2 regions of the Lysinibacillus sp. FSL K6-3209 genome follow, and region 2 is predicted to be linked to the other one. Evidence: riboswitches for the same ligand, from Rfam matches in the RefSeq annotation. Region 2 holds a riboswitch; the other holds the start of a gene.
What was found. A riboswitch is a leader RNA that binds a small molecule or an ion and turns the genes downstream of it on or off. The one in region 2 is predicted to bind FMN.
Positions count from the first base shown of each region.

Region 1: linked by a shared signal. The riboswitch ahead of ribE (riboflavin synthase) and the one ahead of MHH88_RS06435 (ECF transporter S component) in region 2 are both predicted to bind FMN.

Region 1 is NZ_CP150264.1:1,678,206-1,691,063, reverse strand. It holds gene MHH88_RS08000 (Spo0B domain-containing protein) at 1-1,141, opposite strand, end outside; gene MHH88_RS07995 (C45 family peptidase) at 1,429-2,460, opposite strand; partial or broken gene MHH88_RS07990 (IS1182 family transposase) at 2,678-4,245, shown strand; gene MHH88_RS07985 (DUF1540 domain-containing protein) at 4,443-4,676, opposite strand; gene MHH88_RS07980 (spore germination protein) at 4,853-6,271, opposite strand; gene ribE (6,7-dimethyl-8-ribityllumazine synthase) at 6,449-6,916, opposite strand; gene ribB (3,4-dihydroxy-2-butanone-4-phosphate synthase) at 6,934-7,566, opposite strand; gene ribE (riboflavin synthase) at 7,623-8,261, opposite strand; FMN riboswitch at 8,449-8,574, opposite strand; FMN riboswitch at 8,695-8,820, opposite strand; gene MHH88_RS07960 (hypothetical protein) at 8,929-9,717, opposite strand; gene MHH88_RS07955 (ABC transporter ATP-binding protein) at 9,714-10,619, opposite strand; gene MHH88_RS07950 (PLD nuclease N-terminal domain-containing protein) at 10,603-10,854, opposite strand; gene MHH88_RS07945 (GntR family transcriptional regulator) at 11,143-11,523, shown strand; gene MHH88_RS07940 (HAD-IA family hydrolase) at 11,699-12,325, shown strand; gene MHH88_RS07935 (VanW family protein) at 12,428-12,858, opposite strand, start outside.
Region 2 is NZ_CP150264.1:1,360,036-1,372,893, forward strand. It holds gene MHH88_RS06385 (serine hydrolase) at 1-539, shown strand, start outside; gene MHH88_RS06390 (hypothetical protein) at 668-1,249, shown strand; gene MHH88_RS06395 (pseudouridine synthase) at 1,578-2,309, shown strand; gene resA (thiol-disulfide oxidoreductase ResA) at 2,582-3,115, shown strand; gene MHH88_RS06405 (cytochrome c biogenesis protein ResB) at 3,129-4,802, shown strand; gene ccsB (c-type cytochrome biogenesis protein CcsB) at 4,799-5,980, shown strand; gene MHH88_RS06415 (response regulator transcription factor) at 6,097-6,813, shown strand; gene MHH88_RS06420 (ATP-binding protein) at 6,806-8,581, shown strand; gene sigX (RNA polymerase sigma factor SigX) at 8,819-9,352, shown strand; gene MHH88_RS06430 (RNA polymerase subunit sigma) at 9,349-10,632, shown strand; FMN riboswitch at 10,883-11,079, shown strand; gene MHH88_RS06435 (ECF transporter S component) at 11,304-11,891, shown strand; gene MHH88_RS06440 (sodium-dependent transporter) at 12,071-12,858, shown strand, end outside.

The sequences.
Region 1 (12,858 bases), 320 kb from region 2:
CAATTTCAAATACATACTTCATTTCATCCGCATGACAACAAATTTTCATTTTGCGGTCACTTTCAGGCAATTCAATTGTCGCATCAATCGCATTATCAATTAAATTTGATAATAATTTAATGATATCAGTCGTTTTTATTTTATCGAAAGTATCCTGCGAAACTGATATATCCATCTCAATATTATGATTTTGAGCAGCTAACTTTTTAGTTTGCAATAAAATGGATAGCCCCGGATGGTTAATATTTAATTTCAATGACTTTATTTCCTGTACCTCTTTAGATAATGATGATAAATACTGTTTCGCTTGATCTGGCTCTCCCAATTGTAAAAGCCCATGCAACACTTGAATATGATTGGTAAAGTCATGTCTTAAGGACGATACAGAGGTAATTAACGCTTTTATTTCAGTTTGGTAGGTATCTTCTGTTACCTCTACTTCTTTTGTCACTTCTTTTTGATACCATCTCTGTAAAAAGAAAAACGATGCAATAACGATCAATATAAATATTCCATTATAAATAAACAAGAATAAATTATTTTCTAATACTTTGCCTTTGATACCATTAAGTTTGTCTGCGCTTATATCAATCCCTAGATAGCCAATAATTTGACCTTTGTCATTCTTAATTGGAGCGCCTACAGAAAGATAGTCTCCGTGTTGAGGGTCATTAATGACATTCGTAACATATGTCAACCCTTGATAAGCTAGTTTGATTTGCTTTTCAGGAACAGTACAAACTTGCCCAATATCAAAGCCTACTGTGAGATGATTGGGAACACCAGCAATCATCGTTTTTGATACTTTAGGATTATCAATTTCTAAAGTATAGACATTTAAGGCCCCTAATTTTTCTCTTGCATCATTTAAGTATCTTCTTATTTCCCAATAAGTTGCATTTTTCACAGGATTATTTGCAAATTGTTGATACAACTTAACATCAATTGATGATGCGATGGAAATAGCCGCTTCTAGGCTCTGGTTAGCGATGGATTCTTCCACCGTCTTTTTCATTTTCACATATGAAGTGAGCACATTTAAACTTGTGAACAATGACAATAAGACAGTCGCTAATACTAATATTAGTTTAATTTTACGATTTTTCATACAAACTGGTACTTCCTCATCTATTGTATTCATTATTTAACGATGTGTAATTACTCCTAGAACAAATTAGTATTTATATAAATAACAATAATATTATACTATAGTAATTTTCGTTTTTTCATGTATATTTTTTAAAGTATGTTGAAAACAATACTTTTATCCAAGTTTATTTTTTCAATTTAGTATTTTTATACAAAAAACGGAATATTTTTTTATTCTTTCGAAAAGCGAAATAGCTACAAAACGAAAGGAGAATAGCCCAACAAATGTTACGCCATTCCCCTATTTATTCTATTAAATTATAAACCAAGCCTAACAAATTAGATAGCCTGAATTATGTTTCCTTTTATGGTTTTCGAAAGAATAGGTTTACCTTCGATAAATTGTTGGAGGGAAAATGATTGTGGCTCACAATTTTCACCTATTCCAACAACTATCTCTAATTGCTTTGGTGAGTATATAACTGTATGGAGCGTACCAAAGTATTCTTGATATTGTTTAACAAATAACGGAGAATCTCCGTTATTGAAATGATGATATACAGACATTGTCGTACGCGCATCTGCTACATAGCGATTTATATAGTTTTTTCGTTGTTTTGAACCTTTAATACAAGCTTTATTTCTTCCTGTCAATTGTTGTGATTCAAAATGATTTGTGCAAATAAGTGGATGTTCCACATAATTCACCCGCTTCATTGGCGTAGCCTCCACCACAATTGCTTTTCCACTTTGATCTGTCATCGAGTAATTGTAGCAATAGCGATGTGGAAGTTTGTTTATTAATACAGTAGCTTCTTCAATATTTCCACACTGTTCAAGTAATATTCTAACAATAGTAGTCGCCAAAAAGCCTTCGCCTGCCCATTCATTATTGACAAAATGCAGCCCTACTACAAGCCCTTTTTCATTCATTCCATCTAACCTACCAATGATTTGCTGGCTAAAACCTACACTAGCATACCCTTCAGACGGTTTAGAAAAAACGAGTCTTGCATCATACATAGCTGGACTGAAATCGTAATTTCTTACATACTTCCCATTGTGTACAAACGAGGTACATCCCATATTTGGAAATGTCATATTATAACCGCTATACATTTTAATAATGGTTTCACATGACTGTTCTAAGCCAAATGCCAAACCCTCCATCTCTTGCAAAAGATTGGGCGAACAATCTAGCAATAGCTCTTTTACCTGCTGTACATTACAAGCAGTAGATAAAGCTAGCAGCTGTTCCTTTTGCGCTAAATGCGCATATGTTGTTACTTCGTTACTTTGTTGGAAACCTATTTCATAGGCATCGCCCCTTAAAGCTACTACGGATACGATTAACTCTTGATATTTATTCATTGAAATACCTCCCATACTGCCAATTGTGACTTCTGTATCATCGTAATCCTTCAAGTAACTGGAAGGTCAAGGGAATTATAAAAGGAATAAAAAAAGAGGCTGGGACAAAACCCTCCTCTGAAAACTAATAAGCCGTTGAAATTTTACATAAAAAGAAGAACCACTTCTGATAAGATAAAAGTACACCACATACCAAATCTTTGAAAGAAGGGTTCTTATGTTCAAAAATTATAACATGAATCAATTAGTTTTGCCTTTAGATTTAGAAATGAAATTACAAAAGAATGACATTGCCTTCCATGTCCATCATTTAGTCGAAAGTATCCCGCCCGAAGCGTTTGAACCATTTCTTCGAAATGAGGGCTGTCCTGCCTATCATCCACGCATGATGCTTAAAATTATCTTATGTGCCTACACGCAATCCGTCTTCTCAGGGCGCCGAATGGAGGCGCTTTTAAAAGATAGTCTTCGGATGATGTGGCTAGCACAAGGGTATGAACCAACCTATCGCACAATCAACCGATTCCGTGTCCACCCAGAAGTCAAAGAGTTGATTCGACAATGCTTCGTTCAATTCCGCTGCCAGCTGGTACAGGAAGAATTAATTAATCAGGAAGCGATTTTTATTGATGGAACAAAAATTGAAGCGAATGCAAATAAATTTACATTCGTGTGGAAAAAGTCGATTGAGAAATATCATAACGGACTCATTGAAAAGTCCAACCAGCTATACAATGAGCTACTTGAAAAAGAAATCATACCCGAAATGGAACGGGAAATGAACAGGAATTAGCATTGGAAGACCTTGACCAAATGGTCAAAAAAGTAGATGAAGTGATTTCTGAATACGATCGAAAAATTGAGGACTCATCGGATGTGGCAGAGCGAAAGGCTTTAAGAAAGGAACGAAAATTCCCAAAGCAAACGCGCAAACAATTAATCGACTATATGGAACGCAAACTAAAATATCAAAGAGACTTCGAAATCTTTGACGGACGAAATAGTTACTCGAAAACAGACCCGGATGCGACATTTATGCGTATGAAAGATGACTATATGAAAAATGGTCAATTGAAGGCAGGTTATAACATACAAGTAGCAACAGAAGGTCAGTATGCGCTTGCCTACAGCATTTTTTCGAATCCAACGGATACACGTACATTAATCCCATTTTTGGATGAAATCGAACAACATTATTTGAAGTTACCAAAACATATCGTAGCAGATGCTGGATATGGAAGTGAACAAAATTATGATGATATCCTTGTGAACCGTAAGCGAGAAGCCTTAATCACATACAACATGTATGTAAAAGAACAGAGGAAACCGTATAAGCAAAACGAATTCAATACAGGGAACTGGGCTTATGATGAAGAAAATGATCGATATACTTGCCCAAACCAACAACAGCTTAAATTTAAATATCGTACCACGAAAACAGATAAGTATGAGTACACGCGTGAGTTTAAGGTATACGAATGTGAAGACTGTTCCGGCTGCCCCCTCCGTTCATTCTGTACAAAAGCAAAAGAAGGAACGAATCGAAAGTTAACAGTGAATGAGAAGTGGGAACAACAAAAAGAACATGTGAGAACAAAGCTTTCAGAAGAAAAAACGAGTACCATTTATCGTCAACGCAAAATTGACGTGGAACCTGTTTTTGGATTCTTGAAGGCTAATTTGCGTTTCACTCGATTTTCTGTACGAGGAAAATCGAAGGTTGATAACGAGATGGGTCTCGCATTAATGGCTGTGAATTTAAGAAAATTCACAGCCATTAGCTAAAAGCTATATGGAGACAACATAAAAAACAGAGAAATCCGAATTTGAATAAATTCAAATTCGGATTTCTCACTAATCGAAGCTAGTTATGTCCCAGCCTCCTTTAACGTGACCAAATCAGTAGAAAAGGTAAAGATAAATTATTTTGGTGAAATAAAGATATTGTCTTTATTTACATTGTCCAAAATAAACGATACTCATTATCTAAAGTTTTTTTCTTTCGATCTGAATGTTTTACAACACGTATCGGATGATTGAATGGCTGCTGCTTCTTCTGACATTGTATGCAACTCAAAGTCAGAAGCAAATTCCGCATCACGTTTGTTCGTATTACGTTTATCCATGTCGATTGCAATTTTTTCAGCTCCGCAATAATTACCTTTGGCATGGAACACACAATTTGATACTGCACAGCTAACTTGGACATTCGGCATAACTATCCACCCCTTGTGATTGGTCTAGAAAAGTATAGAGTGGAAAATCTAATCTATACTCTTCACTTTGTATTTTGTCCAATCGAAAGGTTTTTACAAGTAAAGCTTAAAAATAACTTCAACATAATCTGTGAAGACGATTTTAAGCACAGCACAAGCGATAGATGTAATTTGTTCTAATTTTTGCTCGATGTTCTTGTCTCATCTTGAGGATGTAAAAATTTTGGTCGTTTACTATATCCTTTTGGCGATAGACGTATTAAAGTTTTCTTGGTATCGGACCAGTTTAAATTGGCACCAATATTTAAGTACGGAACGCCTAATACACGAATATTCGCAAAGTAAATAAGAATGAAAAACAGGGACAAAAAGAAACCAAATAAACCAAAGAAAGCAGCCATTAAGATAACAAATAAACGGAAAATACTCATTGCAGTTACAAAGGATTGATTGACAAGAGTATAGGCTGCAATACTTGAGATAGCAATTACGACGATCATGGAAGGGCTCGTTATCCCTGCCTTGATTGCCGCATCTCCGATGATTAGTCCCCCTACAACACTCATGGTTCCGCTTAAAATAGACGGTAAGCGTAGATTTGCTTCACGAAATATTTCAAACATAAATAACATTAGCAATATCTCCAATACCGTAGGAAAAGGCAAACCAGTACGTGATTGGACAACCGTCGCCAAAAGTAATATAGGCATCTGTTCTTGATGATAGGTCGTTAGTGCTAGCCAAAAACCGGGTAAAAGCATACTTATTAATATACCTACGATTCGCAACAGTCGCTCTAATGCACCGACTATAGTTGGATAATCGTTATCCTCACCTGATTTAAAAAGTAAAAACATATTAGGCGGCGTAATGATTGCGTAAGATACACCATCGACAAAAAGAAGTATCCGTCCTCTGCTAAGCGCTTGTATTGCAAAATCTGGCCGACCTGTATAATCATGTCGTGGCAAAATTTTTGCGGTTTTTTCCACACTTTCCATCATTATATCGCCACTAAAGACAACGTCTGTATTAATTTTAATTAATTGCTTTTTTAATTCAGTAACCATTGCTTTGTCGGTTATATCACCAATGTACAGAACAGCCACTGTCGTTTTAGAGCGCTTTCCGACTTCTACTGTTTCCACGCATAGGGAATTTGTAGGCAAGCGCTTACGAATTAAGGCCACATTAATAAAGACATCTTCTATAAAATCATCTCTCGGCCCTTTTACCACTAGTTCTTGCTTTGTTTCTTCAGGATTTCGATTTGGTTTTTTAGCAATTTTACTTGAAAATAAAATTTTCTCCTCTTCAAAGTAAAGCAAAACAAACCCTGAATAGACACGCGTAATAACATCGTCCAAATTTGTTACTTTTTGAAGATTAGGAATGTGTAAATTGTTTTTTATTTGGTCCTCTAATAATTTTACAGAGCTATCTTCAAACAAAGATTGAACTCGATCGATAATGACCTTATTCAATAAAAACTGATCGACCATCGACTCACATGTAATAAAATAAACCTTATGTTGTTGAAAGGTAAAGGATTGAAAAATTACGTCAGCAGAGCGTTGAAATAATTCTTTCAACATTTTCAATTCGATTTCTTTTTCTATTGATTGAATATTCTCATCTCCTACTGAACCAAATTCAAACAAATTATTTTACTAAAATACTTATAAACATATATTTCCCAATGTCCAAAAAATTATGCAATAAATCTTACACCAGTGAGATAATTCATTAATTCTAAATATAGATATATCCTTTTAGCCAATCATTTTTTGTAAATTAGCCATTTCAATTGCGGACATTGCTGCGTCATAACCTTTATTGCCAGATTTTGTTCCAGCACGTTCAATCGCTTGTTCAATATTTTCCGTTGTGACAATCCCAAAAATAACTGGTACATTTGTCGAAAGCGATACGTTTGCAATGCCTTTAGCTGATTCGTTACACACATAATCATAATGTGTTGTAGAGCCACGAATAACTGTACCCAAACCTATAATGGCATCATATTTTTTCGTTTCAGCTAGTTGCTTTGCGATAAACGGTACTTCAAATGCACCTGGCACCCACGCAACATCTATTAAATCATCGTCTACACCATGACGCTTTAGCCCATCTAATGCACCACTTAATAATTTACTTGTTATAAATTCATTAAAACGACCAACAACCACCGCTATTTTTAAATCATTGCCAATTAATTGTGCTTCAAATGTTTTTCCCATCATTTCATTCTCCTCTTTTACATAGTAAGTGAATTTTCTATTTGCATATGTTGACGACGATATGTTGCTAATGCGTCAATCGAAATCATTTTTAATTTATGTTTTTGTGCATATTTGACTAACTCATCAAAGCGCAGCATTTCTCCATTATCGCCCATAATTTCACATATCACGCCAGCTTGTACACTGTTGCAAAGTTTTGCTAAATCGATAGTAGCCTCCGTATGTCCTCGGCGCTCTAATACCCCATTTTCTTTCGCAATTAGCGGAAAAACATGTCCAGGTCGACGAAAATCCGATGCTTGTGCATGTGACACTATCATTTTTTGAATCGTCAAAGCACGTTCAAAAGCACTAATGCCTGTTGTTGTCTCTTTATAGTCAATACTGACAGTAAACGCTGTTTGGTGATTATCGGTGTTATTTATGACCATTGGCTGTAACGCTAATTTTTGTGCGAGCTGCTGTGAAATAGGTGTACAAATAAGACCTCTTCCATATGTTGCCATGAAATTGATCGTTTCTGGTGACATAAACTCTGCAAGGGCCAGTAGATCTCCTTCATTTTCACGGTCTTCATCATCCACAACAACAATCATATTGCCCTGTTTTAAATCGGCAATTGCTTCTTCAATTGAATGTAGCAACATTGCCACCTCCTAATAGATTTGACTTTCAATGTATGTTTTTTTCTTTCTATAGCAGGTTAAAAACCATGCTTCGCTAAGTAATCTTTTGTAATGGTTGACGATTGCAGACCACCCTTTAACTGGTGAATAATGTATTTGCCTACTAAATCGGTTTCAATATTGACCAGTGCCCCAACATTTTTAACACCTAGTACGGTTTCTTTATATGTGTGTGGAATAAGCGATACTGTGACACTGTTTTTTTCAACATGAAAGAGCGTTAAACTCGTTCCATCAATTGTGATTGAACCTTTAGGAATACAATAGCTAGTTAAGTTCTCTGAAAGTTCGATATCAATATAGACCGCATTTGCCATTGGGCGTTTGCGTATAATTTTCCCTACACCATCTACATGACCTGAAACAAAATGACCACCAAATCGTCCATTGGCTGGCATTGCACGCTCTAAATTGACTGCATGACCAACAGTTAATTGCTGTAAATTCGTCGCTTTCACTGTTTCAGGCATTACATCCATTGTCAGCTCTTGGTCATTGTAATGAGTTACTGTCAAACAAACCCCATTAACGGCTATACTATCCCCGAGCTTCACATCCGCTACTATTTTGGGCGAAATCACTGTTATTTCCATACTTTGCCTATCGCTTTGCAAGGTTTTTACTGTGCCAATATCCTCAATAATACCTGTAAACATTTTTCCACCTACTTTCTCAAACCTATGTCGTAAACCTTTTGATAGTTATGTTAATCCCCCTTTCATTTTTTATGACCAAAACAAAGAAAAAACCCCTTTAGCATAAAAGGGGTTTGGGAGTACTAATACATAAGACGTCACGAAATAAACCTAGTGAATACAAAAATTTTCCACAGGCTGCCATCTTATTGTTCTTCTCCCATCCAGACTATCACTGTCGGTTTTGGATTTGCACCAAATCAGCTTGCGCTCACGGACTTTGAATTGCTTCATCACCGCCGATTGGGAATTTCACCCTACCCCGAAGAACAGATACCTATTCAATTTTTCCCTAAATAAAAAACTTCCCAACAGAAGCGATGGGAAGTTATATTTCATATAAGCGTAGCCAAATAGACCTTTTAAAGTCATACGAATTTAAAAAGCTTATACTTTCATCCTTCTCCCATCCAGACTGTAACTGTCGGTTTTGGATTTGCACCAAATCAGCTTGCGCTCACGGACTTTGAATTACTTCATCACCGCCGATTGGGAATTTCACCCTACCCTGAAGGATATATTATTTAGTTACTTCATACGATAACATTATTTTAATAGATTATCCACCTAAAATTTTTTAATGCACGCATGCTGATTACTTATTTTTGCCAAAAAAAGCTATACTCTATTAATTTTTATGGTATTTCTTCCTCGAAATCCAATAGTGCGAAATTGTTACAGTTAAAGTAATCCATATGAACGTTATCACCATATTTCCATATAGTTGTGAATCTATTGAACCTGTTATTAATACCATCATTGCCTGTTGACTCATGCCAGCAGGATTCACTAAATCAATTATTGGATGTAAACCACTAATGATTTTCAACAGTAACAAGCAAACGATACTAATTAAAGCTATAACGCCCTGTCCATTAAAAATAGTACTAATCATCGAAGTAAAAGAAATCATAAAAAGTACCCATACTAAGTAAAATCCAAGCGCTAATATCAGCGTAAAAAATGGAATATTACTAAACAAGAAATTTACATAAACGTAAGATACAAAATAGCCAAATGTCACACTAAGCGCTACAAATGAGAAATTAGAAAAAAGTTTTCCACCGATATAGGATCCTACCTTTACAGGTCTTGTTAATATAAAATCAAGCATCCCATTCGCTTTATCTGACTGAATTATACTCATTATGGCAATAACAATTACCATAATGCCCAGCTGATCAAACTGCGAGCCAAGAGTTGCCGCCATTACTTGTTCTCCATCCTGCTGCATGATTGCAGGATCAATCGTAATGCCTTGATTTCCACCGAGCGCTGCTAAAATTGAAGGTAAATAGTATGTAACTACTGGTTGTGTTGCGCCTAAAAACATAAAAACAAGAGGTAACCAAAGGATCTTAAACTCTCGAAACATTTGTACATACTCTTTTTTCGTTAAAATATATAAAGGTGTCATACACTCACCACCATTTTTAAAAAGATTTCTTCTAACGTCTCACTGCTTCCAACTTCAAATTTAACGATATCCATGTTGTTGTCCATTGCATCACGAATCAACCTATCTTTATTTTGCTGAATATTATCGAGGGTAATCTTCGCCTTCTTGCCTAATACTTCAACATTCTTAACATATGGGAGCTTTTCAATGATTTGCACCCAAAGCATATTATGTGATGCCAATTCAAGATGCACAACCGCTTGGTGATTGTTAGTTAATTTATCTAATGTCGTATCCTCAATTTTCTTACCTTGTTTCATAATGACAAAGCGTTCACATATTTCTTCCGCATCCCCTAAAATATGAGTAGATAATAGAATAGTCGTTTCATGTTTAATTTCTTGTATTAAATTTAAGACCTCTCTTCTGCCTATTGGATCTAATGCCGATACAGGCTCATCCATGACAATTAAAGATGGCTTATGTAACAGTGTTTGGGCAATGCCAAGCCTTTGCTTCATTCCCCCAGAAAATGTTTGAACTTTCTCATGTTGTTCATTTATAAGCCCAACTTTTGTTAAAATAGCTGGTACTTCCTTCACCAACTCTTGTTTTGTTATGCCAGATAACTGTCCCATAAAAAAGAGTGTTTCTGTAGCTGTCATCCAATGAAAGAAATCAGGATATTGTGGAAGGTAACCAATTTCTTTTTTCATGGTTTTAATTTTTTTCCCATCTAGAAGGACTTCTCCTTTTTCCGCATTTAAAATATCTGCAATAATTTTGATTAACGTAGACTTTCCAGCACCGTTAGGTCCAATTAGCCCTACACATTGTCCAGTTTCAACCACCATCGAGAAATTATTGACTGCTGTCTTTGCTTTAAATGTTTTAGTCACCTCTTTAATTTCTAACTTCATGATGTTTCGCTCCTTTTCGCCCAATAGTGAAATATAAAATTGGACCAATAGTATTAAAAAATAAAATAAGGATTGTCCATAACATAACATTTGTTCTTGCTTTTCGATGACGATACAAATCAATTAATGCAACAAGGATAAGGATGAAGCCAACCATCATAAACGGCCATATAACCTGTAATACAGCCAACCAATCAATGTCATTCAATTCATCTAACCCATAGTGAAGTTTCAATAAAAACGCTCCTCTCAACATTCATTATCATTACTAATAATGATAACATTAACACACATTTTTTGGAATTGCACTTGTTATTTTATTAAATGCTATGCTACAGTCAATATTATCTATAATGATAATATTATCGTTATAGATAATAACTTTTACATTAATTTTACTGCCAAAATTGTTAAAAGGAGAAAATCGCCTGAAAATGCACCCGATAAGAATTCAAACTAGTCAAACGCAAAAAGAAACTGCTACGATGCCTATTCCAAATTTGTTTATTTTAGGGGGAATACTATGCTACCTATTCAGATAGATACCAATAGCCCATTGCTATTATATATGCAGGTCGGCAATCAACTAATTGAACAGATTGCAAAAGGACATATTCAAGACAATGATATGCTTCCTTCCATTAGAAATATGGCGCAAGATATTGGAATCAATATACATACCGTTTCAAAAAGCTATCGTGAACTAGAGAAAAAAGCGATTATCAAGATGGAAAATCGCTTGAAAGCAACTGTTATCGCTCGTTCAAATCGACGGTTAGACGAAACCCAATTACATCATCTCGAACTTTCTATAAAAAATATGATAATGGAAGCTTATGTAATGGGTTATAGCAAGAAACAAATCAAACAATATATCACAAAAGTATTAGACCAAGTGCAATAATTTACCTCATACTGAAGAAGCGATGGTAAATAATCCTTTTCTCTCATAATATAAAATCAGATAGTATACTAATTCATTTCTTTTTTTCCGCATTCATGTCATCATGAACGAATGACTATATTGATTTAAGTATTATTAATGGTAAAGCCAAATACCCTTTAAGGAGAAAAATACAATGAAACATATAATATTTGATTTTGATGGCACACTTGCGGATTCCACGGCAGTGTTTGCATCTGTATGGAATACGATTGCTAAAAAACATGAATTCAAAGAAGTACAGTTAGAAGATATTGATGCACTAAAAAAATTATCGATTGCTGAACGAAGTAAATTATTTAACTTCCCGTTACACAAGCTACCTACTATACTCCCGCAATTTTATCGCTTATATCAGCAATCATTACAAGATGTTCATCTATTTCACGGTATGAAAGATGTCATACAGGAACTTGATAAGAAAGGATATACAATCGCCATTATTTCCTCCAACTCAAAAGATAATATTTTGGCGTTTTTACAAACTAATGGTATCGACCATGTCTCCGAAGTACTATGTTCGAGCCGGATTTTTGGTAAAGATAAAGTGATAAAAAAATATTTAAAACAAGCCAATTTAAAAACATCCGATGTTTTATATATTGGGGATGAGCAACGTGATATTGTCGCCTGCAAAAAAGTAGGTATTCCAATTATATGGGTTGGTTGGGGGTATGATGCTATTGAGATTGTTCAATCAGCAGAACCCGAATATAAAGTATTTACTCCTGCCGAAATACTAATTATTATGGAAGGTTTATGAACTACTTTCACCATTGCTTAGGCACTAAAAAAGACACTCTTTATAAGTGCCTTAAAATACAAGAGAAGTTGATTTTTGTTTAGTCTTACATCAACTTCTTTCTTATTGTGAGGGAAGCTTTGTTAAAATTTCTTGATATTTTTTTGCTGTCCTTATTTCCACTGTCAGAAAATCTTGTCCATAGGTTGCCTTTATTAAAAATGGTACATCACTGGTGTTTTGAAATCTAAAATCCAAGCTACCATAGGACACCGTTGCATCTCTACCCTTTGGAACATATCCTACATCTAATGAATGATGGTGTCGCTCCACAAATTTAATCGGGAGTTGATCGACTGCATTAAACAATGTTGAAGATGTTTGGCAAATCCCCCCACCAATGCCCATAACAAGCTTTTTATTAATAATTTCAGGTGCGGGCTGATAGCCATTCGCTTCATCTCTAGGGCCTACAACAGTATTAAACGAAAAAGTATCTCCGCTACCAACTATCACATTGTGAATGGCTTTTGCTGAAAGTTCAATATTTTTAT
Region 2 (12,858 bases):
TTGAGAAAATTGCATCTACCGTTCTTTATCGTGCCAATACAGTAAATGGTATACTATGGGAAAATAAGCATCGTCTATTGCGGGAAGGTTCGGGTGTCGCAGTTGAAGTAGATGATGAGACGGAGCAACCTGTAAGCTCATTAAAATCGGCAACGGGAACAGCTTTTGCAGGAAAGACTGGTTTTACAAAGGTAGCAGGACGAACGTTGGCAACCGCTTTTCAAAAAGACGGGCAAACATGTATAGTTGTGACGTTAAATGAATCGGATGATTGGAATGTTCACAGAGGCTTAGCAAATGAAGTATGGCAAAACTATAATATGGAGACGGTTGTGAAAAAGGGAAAATATAATGTCAATGATAAATTGGCTATCCGATTAGAGCAACCAATTCAATTGCAATTAAATAAAGAAGAAAAAAAGGTTGTAAGGCAAGTACTGCAAATTTCTAGAAAAAGAAAGGAAGCGGTATTGTCGATTTTTCTAGGGGAAGAGCGAATTTATGCTACACCTGTTAAAGTAGAGTCAGCGGATCGTTAAAAGCGATGCGCTGATTTTTATTTATACTGTATATTGTTTATCTAAAAAGGAATTTTATATTTATAGTAATTGGTGTAAAATTATGTTAGTTAAATTGTATAAGCATGATGGCAAGGAGGGGGACAATTATGGCTACAGCTAAAGTGAATCGAAAGCATAATCAAATAGCAGTCATTATTGTTTTATTTATATCAAGTTTTATCGCTCCATTTATTTTACTATTCCCTATTCAAGAGCTACTGTATCGACCGAATGACTATTACCTTTTTGAGACTATTTTTAAAGCGTATATTATATTAATGATTGCTTTAATAGTCATGGCGAGCGTTCTTTTGGTAAATATAATTATTGCTCCAAAAACAAAAAAGGGGAGAAATATACAACGGGCGATTGTCGGTACATCTTGGTTGCTCGTCCTATTATTTTTATTTTTATGTATTAATCATTATCAAATAATGGATGAAAAAGGACTCCATACGAATGCATTTTTTAGTGTGCAGGAAGATTTGACAAGCTGGGAAGAAATCATTAAAGCAGAACAAACAAACGTGCAAAAAGATGGTGTGACGAAACCAGATAAGTTGATTTTTACGTTAAAGGACGGTTCGACCATTGAACAATCTTTGACAGCCAAGTTAGCGAAAGCCAAACCATTTATCAATCTTGAATTGAGTAAAAATGGCGTTACCATAGAAAATGTATATCAATAAAAAAAGCTACCTAAAAGGGTAGCTTTTTTAGGGTGCCAGACACCGAAACAAATATGAATTTTCAGAATTTTTTGGGTGTCAGGCACCTTTTTTTAAAATTTTGTGGTTTGGTCTATATTAGAAATAGATTGAAAAATAGCTAGGCCATTTTATGTAGTGCAAAGACAAATAAATGAGAAACTAGCAAATAATACACTATTTAGAATAATCGTATTACTAGTGCGGAATGAGTTTCTCTTTTATATTACACAAAAGTATGACATAATTTTCACAGATTGACGGGAAAAATAACCTTCAAAAGGTTACATTTTTAACTAGAGGTGAAACAATGGAAAGATTACAAAAAGTGATTGCATATGCAGGTGTCGCTTCAAGGCGTAAAGCAGAGCAATTGATTGTAGAAGGTAAAGTAAAGGTAAACGGCGTTGTTGTACGTGAACTTGGAACGAAGGTATCCAACTCGGATACAATTGAAGTAGAAGGTGTAAAACTTGAGAAAGAAGATAAAGTTTACTACTTACTATATAAACCACGTGGAACAATTTCTGCAGTAACGGATGATAAAGGACGCAAAACTGTCACAGATTTATTTAAACATATTCCGCAACGTATTTTCCCTGTTGGTCGTCTAGATTATGATACATCTGGATTATTATTACTGACAAATGATGGAGAGTTTTCCTATATGTTAACGCATCCAAAATTTAAAATTGACAAAACATACATTGCACGTGTTAAAGGTGTGCCAACAATTGAGGGCTTAAAAAAGCTACAACGTGGTATTCAATTAGAAGATGGCAAAACAGCACCAGCAAAAGTAAGTATGACTTCTTTTGATGAGCAGGCGGGCAAGGCGATTTGTGAAATTACGATTCACGAAGGGCGAAATCGTCAAGTACGTCGTATGTTTGAGGCAATCGGTACACCGGTAGTCAAACTAAAGCGTGAACGTTTTGCATTTTTAGATTTATACGGTCTAACACCAGGAGAATATCGTGAATTGTCGAAACATGAAGTCAAGCAACTACGTGTGTTAGCTGAAACTGGGCAAATCGGCTAAACGAACAACAGCATGGAAATATATACCGCTATACGTATGGCGGGTTTTTCACTTTCCTCGTGTGAAAACGTTCATAAATCATTCATAATTAATAACTAAGCGATTTTGTATCATTTTGCTATAATAGGTGAGAATAGTACACCTGTTTTAATTTTATCCAGCAGGCGCGTAAACAAAGTAAGTCTCGGGGGAGCTATAACAGATATTTCTTAAGTGTAAGTGAAATATCGACAAATACCCTCGAGGCGTATTTGAGTAGGGGGTTTATTAACTTGGAGAAAAAGAAGAAACGTCTCGTAACCCGCACTATTATTTTAGCCATCTTAGCGATCGCAATTGGGTATACCGTATACGGGACAGCGACAAAGGAAAAGGTAGAGTTAGTAGCTGTTGGCTCTGAAGCACCGAACTTCACGTTAGTAGATTTAAATGGTGAGAAACACAAACTGTCTGATTATAGAGGGCAGGGAGTATTTTTAAATTTCTGGGGAACTTGGTGTAAACCATGTGAAAAGGAAATGCCCGCAATGAATAGCCAATACCAAGTTTTTAAGGATCTAGGTGTACAGACATTGGCCGTCAACATTGCACAAACTGATTTAGAAGTACAAAATTTTGTTGATAAGTACGGCCTTACATTTCCTGTTGTAATTGATAAAACGAAAAGTGTAATGACTGCTTACAATGTTGGCAATTTACCTGCTACAGTTTTAATTGATCCAGACGGTAAGGTAGTGAAGATTACTACTGGAGAAATGACGGAGGCGACAATCGCTTCTTACATGGAATTAATAAAGCCAAAATGAGGGGTAATAGACGATGGAGAATATTATTTGTGCTTGTGGACATAGTAATCCGTTTGGCACGAAGCTCTGTGAGAAATGTGGTCGTCCTTTAACCGAAGAAGAAAAGCAAAATAAAGTTGTCGACATGCGTTATGATGGTACGGCTATTCGCTCAAAGACGTACAACAAATCAATTGTCGACAAAATTTGGAATTTTTTCTCAAGTGTTAAAGTAGGGATAGCATTAATTATTATTACATTAATAGCAGCTTCAATCGGAACGTTACTACCGCAAGAGTTTTACGTAAAAGCTTCTGACATGGAAAAGGGAGCCTATTACGAGGATGTTTACGGTTTAGTGGGGAAAATCTATTATACATTAGGACTTTCTGATTTATACAGCTCTTGGTGGTTCCAGATTTTAGTTGGAATGCTTGCGGTATCCATTATTGTTGCCAGTCTTGACCGTGGTATACCGCTTTACAAATCATTGAAAAATCAACGTGTTAAGCGCCATGAAAGTTTTTTAAAGCGCCAACGTATTGTGGCAGAAGGACAGGTAACAGCAAGTCCTGAAGAGACGCTTAGTAAAGTTGAAAAGAAAATGACTGAAATGAAATACATTGTTCGTCGAGACGGCAGTGCTTTGTTAGCAGAAAAAGGCCGCTTCTCTCGTTACGGTCCGTACATAAATCATGTAGGCCTCATTATCTTTTTAACTGGGGTAATGTTGCGTTTAGTTCCTGGTTTCTATGTCGATGAATCGATATGGGTACGTGAAGGTGAAACACGTGCAATTACTGGCATGGACGGTTATTTTATTGAAAATCGAGACTTTATTTTAGAAACACATGATAATACACCACAAGGTGAACAGCTAAAGCAAGGTGTTAACGTCGTTGCGAAAAACTTCCAAACAGATATTACGTTATATAAGCAACCAGAAGACGCTATTGCTGGTGATACGGAAAATCTAGAAAAGGTGAAAGATTATTCAATTCGAGTGAATCACCCTTTAAAAGAAGCTGGCTATGCACTGTATCAAATGGATTATCGCTTAAATGAATTGAAGCAAATGAATTTCCAACTAGTAAATAAAACAACCGAGCAATCACTTGGTAAAGTAGGAATCGATTTAACAAATCCTAAAAAAGAATACGATTTAGGAAATGGTGTATCTGTTAAATTACTTGTTTACACGCCAGACTTCTCTGGGTTTGAAAATGGTGTTCCGCAAACAGCGACGTCAGTTCCTAATAATCCAGCATTTCTATTTAAAATGACGACACCAGAAACACCAAAGGGTGAAACAAGCTTCGTTGCGATTAAACAAACACTCGAACCACTAGGTGAAAACCAATACAAAATGAAGTTTGATAGTGTGGAAACACGCGATATGTCTGGTTTTACAATACGTAAAGACCGCACAATCCCAATTTTATTTGTTGGTGGTATTATTTTCATGATCGGCGTTGCAATCGGTTCATATTGGAACCACCGTCGACTTTGGTTACAAGTAGAGCCTGATGGTCATGTACTGATGGCTGCCCATGTAAACAAAAATATGTTCAGCATGAAAAAAGATTTAGATGCCGTGACTGCATTTGCTGGCCTACCGCAATATAAGGATCAGTTAGAGCCGTCTGAAGAAGGCGAAGAGTCCACAAATCGTGGCAATACTAAAAAGGAAGGTGACAACACCTTATGAGTTTGATTGACTTAAGTGGAAATCTATTATTTGTTGCATTCTTAGCCTATCTAGTAGCTACTTTACTATTTGGCGGCGCTATTAAACAATCCAATGCTTCGGGCAAAAACACAGACAAATGGGGTAAGCTGGCGATTGTCGTAACAATTATAGGTTTCCTTTCGCAAATTGGTTACTTTATTACACGTTGGATTCACACAGGTCACGCACCTGTAAGTAATATGTTTGAATTTACGACTGCTTTCGGGATGTTTATTGTTGGTGCATTTATTTTAATTTACTTTATTTATCGCCTAACAGCGCTTGGTTTAGTGGCGTTACCTGTAGCGTTATTAATCATTGCCTATGCATCGATGTTCCCGACAGAAGTAAGTCCATTAGTACCGTCATTGCAAAGTCATTGGTTAACAATTCACGTTATTACGGCTGCTATGGGTCAATCGATTTTAGCGATTAGTGCAGTTGCAGGTTTAATTTATTTATTAAAAGTTGTAGATTTAAACAAACCTTCAAAGCAGCGTTTCTGGCTTGAAGCGGTTATGTACTGTTTAGTCGTTGTGCTTGGCTTTGTTATTGTGTCGTCTACATTTAGTGCGATGGATTATGAATCGAAATACACGTATATTGATAAAGAAGATGTATCTCGCCAGATCACTTATAATTTGCCACCGATTTTTGGGATGAATGAGTATGAGGCAGTAGAGGAACATGGCATGTCTCCATTAGTAGAAATGCCTGCATTGATTAATGCGAAAAAATTAACAACGGTCGTTTGGTCATTATTAGTAGGCTCGTTACTATACTTATTAATTCGCCTTATTGCACGTCGTCGCATAAGCGCGATATTCCAACCGCTTGTTAAACGTGTAAATCTACAATTACTGGATGAAGTCGGTTATCGTTCTGTTATTATTGGTTTCCCAGTATTTACATTAGGTGCACTCATATTTGCGATGATATGGGCACAACTTGCGTGGAGTCGTTTCTGGGGTTGGGACCCGAAAGAAGTATGGGCCCTCATTACATGGTTATTCTACGCAGCATTCCTACATCTACGTTTATCTAAAGGCTGGGAAGGTGAAAAATCTGCTTGGTTAGCATTAATTGGCTTTGGTATTATATTATTTAACCTTATTGCCGTTAACTTAATTCTTGCAGGTTTACACTCCTACGCGTAACAATGGGAACAAAAAGCCTTTTCGCTGCTGCGAAAGGGCTTTCTTTTCTTTTCAAGTCGTAGCGTACCATGTACAATAGAAGGGTAGAGAAAGATCGGAAGAGAGGGATCGTGAAAGTGTCAGAAAATATTTCAGTATTAGTAGTAGACGACGAGGATCGTATTCGACGCTTATTAAAAATGTATTTGGAGCGCGAAGGGTATCAAGTTGACGAAGCAGAGAATGGTGAAGAAGCGATCGAGAAATCTTTAGAAAAAGAGTACCACTGTATTTTACTAGATATTATGATGCCTGAAAAAGATGGGCTTGAAGTATGTGCAGAAATTCGCGAAAGAGCTGCAACTCCAATTATTTTATTAACTGCAAAAGGCGAGGAAGCGAACCGTGTACAAGGCTTCGAGCTTGGAGCAGATGATTATATTGTAAAGCCATTTAGTCCTCGTGAGGTGGTTCTACGCGTAAAAGCGATTTTACGTCGTTCACAAGCATTTTCACCTACGACAAATGCATCGTCATCAAAAGATTTAGTTGTATTCCAACATTTGATGATTGACCATGATGCTCACCGTGTAACAGCGGAAGGTATCGAAGTAAATTTAACACCAAAAGAGTATGAATTATTGTATTTCCTTGCAAAATCTCCTGATAAAGTATTTGACCGTGAACAATTACTAAAAGAGGTTTGGCATTATGATTTCTTTGGAGACCTACGAACAGTCGATACACATGTGAAGCGTCTACGTGAGAAGCTGAATCGTGTATCCGAGAACGCAGCGAAAATGATTGTCACTGTTTGGGGCGTTGGCTACAAATTTGAGGTTGTCAATGAATAGAATATGGAACAGTGTTGTCGGGAAGCTATGGGTAACCATATTGCTTCTCGTTTCATTTGTATTATTTGTTTTCACGGTTTTAATGCTCGAATTTCTTCAAAACTATCATATGCAGCAAGCAGAAATTTCACTGCGTCAAACGGCTGCAACAATAGCGAGTATAGTGGATGACAATGAGACGGCAGAATCGACTTCGCAACTCCTTACAGATATTTTACCTGAGGGTACAAATGCACTTATCGCCATAAATCATTTGGAAGTCTCATTTGCGATGCAAGAAGGCGTCAACAAGAAAGAAATTCAAGATGAAATTTTAGCGAATAAATCCTTCCATGAAATTTTCCAATCAGATGAACCTATTATAAAGGAAATGATGATGCCATCTTCAACTGATAAAGGAAAGATGGAATCGTATGTTGTGCTAGGGTTTCCACTAAATGTGGAAAATGAAGTGCATGGTGCTGTATTTATTTATCAAAGTCCAGATGCGTTACATAAAACATCGAAAGAGACGACCAAAATTGTCTTTTTAGCGGCATTTATTGCGTTTGTGTTAACGACATTTTTTGCATTTTTCTTATCATCCCGTATTACATCACCATTACGTAAAATGCGTGAACTAGCTTTTGAAATTGCAAAAGGGAATTTCGAGGCAAAAATGCCGACAACGCAAAATGATGAAATCGGCCAGCTAGCTGTTGCGTTCAATCAAATGGGGCGTCAGCTAAAGCATAACTTAGAAGTAATCAATCAAGAAAATGAGCAATTGTCCAATATTTTAACATCCATGACAGATGCCGTGATAACGTTTAACCGTGATCGAACAATTTTACTGAGCAATCCGCCGGCGGAACGTTTAATGCAAAAATGGTTTGTAAATAAAGGCTCGCAAAGCGCAAAGCCGATTCCACCAGAACTCTATCATATGCTCGATCATGTACTAATGTTTGAAGATAAGTTAGAAGAAGAAATTGAAATGGATGGAAATTATTATACATTTACGATTAGCCCGCTCTATAGTGGGGAATTAATTCGTGGAGCAGTTGCTGTAATCCGCGATATGACAGAGCAGCATCGTCTAGAAAAGCTACGTTCAGATTTTATTGCCAATGTATCACATGAACTACGTACACCGATTTCCATGTTACAAGGCTATTCAGAGGCATTAATGGATGATGATTTTATTCAAGATCAAGAAGAACGCAATGAGATTACGAAAATTATTTATGATGAATCGAAGCGTATGGGACGTTTAGTAACTGATTTATTGGATTTAGCGCGAATGGAATCAGGACATATGACACTATACAAAGATGAAGTACCGATTAACTCGACATTTGAACGTATTACGCAGAAATTTGCTCAAGTGGCAAAAGAAAAGCACGTGCAGCTTTTATTTAATAGTGAGTTTGATAATGATGCCCGCATAAGTATGGATGAAGATCGTATCGAACAAGTGTTAACGAATTTAGTAGATAATGCACTGCGTCATACAGACGAAGGTTCTGTCATTGTCAAGATAGAGCAAGAGCCAACCTTTGCCAAAATATCTGTTCAGGATACAGGGCATGGGATTCCACAGGAAGATTTACCGTATGTCTTTGAACGTTTTTATAAAGCGGATAAAGCACGGACACGTTCTAAAGGCGGAACGGGTTTAGGGCTTGCAATTGCTCGAAATATTGTGAAGGCGCACTCTGGCAATATTATGGTCGATAGTGTGTTAAAAGAGGGCACAACCTTTACTTTCTATTTACCTTTCGAATAAATTCATTAAGAAGCCCTTAGCTGATTCCATCTGACAATGCTCTTTCATGCTGACACAGGTCATGCGTGTAGTTAGAACTAGCTGCACTATTTGGCAATAATACCAATATCTGTGAGGGTCTAGCTGTCGGCTTTTGCTCGGGTTTGGCACATGGCAAAATTGAGACAAAATTATTATTTAAATGTAACTTTTGCGAGTGTTAGACGACAAATACTATGAGAACGGGGGTGGAGTGCTTTGAATGACTCCGTGTTCCATCGACTATACGATGCATACCATCAAGACGTGTTCCAGTTTCTTATTTATCTAGTAAAAAATCGTACACTGGCTGAGGATCTTGCACATGAGGTTTATGTCCGTGTGCTGCGATCTTATGAACAATTCGCAGGAAATAGCAGTGAAAAAACTTGGCTTTTTGCCATTGCTAAAAATGTCGCAATTGATCATTTTCGAAAGCAGGCTGTGCGCCAAAAACATTCGCTCGATTTTTTTGACTGGGAAACGGAACAGTTACATTCAACCACACCATCACCGGAAGATGTGCTACAGACCAGTGATGAATTAAAGCAGATAGAGTCTGCACTTGAAAATTGTACAGGGGATCAAAAAATGGTTATTATTATGCGCTATTTCCAAGATTTATCAATTACTGAAACTGCGCAAATACTTGATTGGACAGAGGCGAAGGTTAAAACGACGCAACATCGAGCCATTAAGTTTTTAAGACAACATCTACAACAGGCTAGGGAACAGGAGGCGAAAAGGCAATGACGCATAAACAACAATTTGACGATGAACAACTTGAACAAATGTTGAGCAATGCCCCGAAGCTTACTGACCACCGCTCGAAAGACGAAGTGTTAAAAAGATTGCTTGCTGATGCACGTTTACAAGACAATATACATCTTCAAGAGGCCATAGTAGATGAAGTAAAAGAACAACAAGCACAATCATTGCCTGCTCAAGAAAATATTGAACCTATAAAACGACGCAAGAGTAGGTTGCCTATTTTAAGTAGTGTTGCTGCAATTTTTGTACTATCAATAGCAGGGTACATCTATGTATCGAACAATTCTTCCGTAAAGGATGAAGCAAACGCCCCAATCGAAAATTATTCTTCCATGCAGGAGGATCGGTCGGTCACAGAAAGTGAAAATGCAGATGCAGATAGTGTGATGAAAGCGAATATTGGTGCTGAGCATGCTCGTATCCTATCGTTGCGGACATCTGTTTACGAAGATGATTTAGTCGATGCAGTCGTTTTCAGAATTGGTTTACCTGGTGGCAAGGCTGATAGTATACCAATGACCTATATTATTAAGAACGAAAAAATAACTGCTGATTTTGGGAAGAAGAAACCAACAACTTTACAAATGTATAAAAAATACGCACCTCAAATTGATGAAGAAGCAATGGGTTTAACGGACTATCATCCGTACAAAGGTGAGTTAAAAGAAGAAGGTAAGACGCTTGTGCACGTATTACCAGAAGAAAATGATTATGATGTAGCTTCGGCATCTGTCACGAAATATTTAAGCTCGTTAAAAGATACTTTTTCCGAATCCGAATATAAAGCCATTGCCATTAAACAGGCAGATGGTTCAGCTTACGAGTTTTCGCAAGCAGAAGAGCCGAGTGAGCCTATAGCGCTAACAAAAGATAATCATTATAACTATTATTTATATACAGAGGGAAACGGGACTGAATATTTATCGCCTGATTTCCATCAAACGTATCCTACTGTGACAGAGGCTCTACTGGCGATGCGAGACAAAAAGGATGATGTTTATGTGCCAGTTGTTCCGGAAAATGTCACATACACTGTAAAAGAAGAAGAAGATGGGGTTGTGGTCACATTTGACGCACCACTTGATTTAACGACAATGGATGCCGTACGGGCAACACAATTAATCGAGGCGATGATGTTGACTGCGTCAAGCTTTGATAAAAAGATACGTTTAGATAACATTGTACAGGAAAGTTGGGAAGGCTTTGATTTAACAAATTTTTTACCAATGCCTGTAGGTGCCAATAAACAAATGATGCCATAATATAGAAAACAGCTATCAGATAGAGATAGCTGTTTTTTTATAATTGAAATACCGCGGGTAAAGCACCTTGATTCGCGGGTAAATGATAAAATATCGCGGGTAAGTGACTTTGCTCCGCGGGTAAGCTACTCCATGATTTCTCGCAAAATGCTTCATTTATTAAAACATACAAATTTAATCGGATTATTTTAAGCAGAAGTATTTACTTTTATGTGATAAAACATTATAGTTAGTTTATAAAATAATATTGATTCATCTTCGGGGCAGGGTGAAAATCCCGACCGGCGGTAATAGAGTTGTAAATCGCTAGTGTAGTAGTAAGCTACAGTAGTTCGCATGATTTACTAGATGGCTCTTCAGCCCGCGACCTGTGCAAAGATTTTTTTGCATGGCTGACTTGGTGTAATTCCAAGGCCGACAGTATAGTCTGGATGGGAGAAGATGAAGGTACGATCGTCATTCGTTGTTACGAATTAAGCTATGTGCGAACGTTTTTTTAGTGTGTCTTTAAGTGCACGCTATGCACAAAAAATAGCTAGTAATGGCGTTATTTACTCATGCCTTTTCTCCCTTATGCTGATTTGCATAAGGGTTTTTTCGTGAAAAACAATCGATTACGTCGTAACCTTTCTTCTTGCAAGATTGAATCAGCAAAGAGGAGAGAGTTTTCAATGAAGAAAAATGTCAAACTGCAATCGTTTATTACGATTGGTATGCTGAGTAGTATTTCGTTTTTATTAATGTTATTTAATTTCCCGATTCCACCGTTCCCAGCCTTTTTGGAAGTGGATTTCAGTGATATGCCTGCCTTACTTGCAGCCATCACGATGGGCCCAGTAGCAGGTATTTTAGTAGAGCTATTTAAAAATGTCTTAGATTGGATTTTCTCTGGTACGCCAACAGGAGTGCCAGTTGGTCATATTGCAAACTTTGTAACAGGCATATTATTTATTTTACCAGTATCATTTATTTTTAACCGTTTTAAAACGATTGGAGGTCTTGTTGGAGGATTAGCAACAGGAACGATTGTGATGGCGGTTGGAATGAGCTTGTTAAATATCGCAGTATTTTTACCGATGTACACTTATTTCTTAGGAATGGAGCCAGTCGTTGGCGATTCATTATACACAATGATTGTTGCAGGCATTTTACCATTTAATATCGTGAAAGGTGTGTTATTAACGGCGATTATGGCGTTATTATTCACAACGATGCGCAAATGGATCAACCAACAACGCACAATGTATTTATCAAAATAATTCATTTCACCTCGAGCATATTGAACTGCACACCAATTGTTAGACACATCTAACAAATGGAGGTGCAGTTTTTTTATGGATCCAATAGCATGCTGGGAAATTCAGGAACTGTCTAGTCTAATTTACTATTTTAATGTACAATTAATAAGAGATTAGTTAGTTTTGAGGAGATTGAAGAGATGAGTGAGAATAAAGGACAATGGTCTAGTAAATTAGGATTTATTTTAGCATCAGCGGGTGCGGCAATTGGGCTAGGGGCTATTTGGAAGTTACCCTATGTCACAGGGCAAAGTGGTGGAGGCGCATTTTTCCTGATTTTTGTGCTTTTTACATTATTAATCGGCCTACCGATGTTATTATCCGAGTATATTTTAGGGCGGGGTACGCAATCGGAAGCTGTCACTGCCTATAAAAAAGTTGTGCCAACGAAACCGGCATGGGCTTGGGTTGGACGTATGGGTGTATTGGGTTGTTTTCTATTATTAACCTTTTACAGTGTTGTAGGAGGATGGATTTTTATTTATAGCGGCCTTGGAATATCGGGTGCAGTTATTGATTCTTCAGTTAATCCAGGCGATTTATTTGGAAAGATTATTAGCACACCGTGGATTACATTACTAGGTTTAGCGTTATTTACATTAACCAATGTACTTGTTATTTCGCTAGGTGTACAAAATGGTATTGAGAAAGCAAATAAATGGATGATGCCATTGTTATTTGTGATGTTTATCATTCTTGTTATTCGTGCATTAACTTTAGATGGGGCAATGGAAGGTGTGAAATTCTTCTTATGGCCTGATTTTTCTAATATAACAGGTAAAGCGTTACTAGAGGCGCTAGGGCAGTCATTCTTTGGTTTGGCAGTAGGTTTCTCTTGTTTGGTTACATATAGTTCGTATTTGAAAAAAGATGTTAGTTTACCAAATTCAGCAGGTTCCGTTGTTATTTTGACAGTACTTGTGTCGTT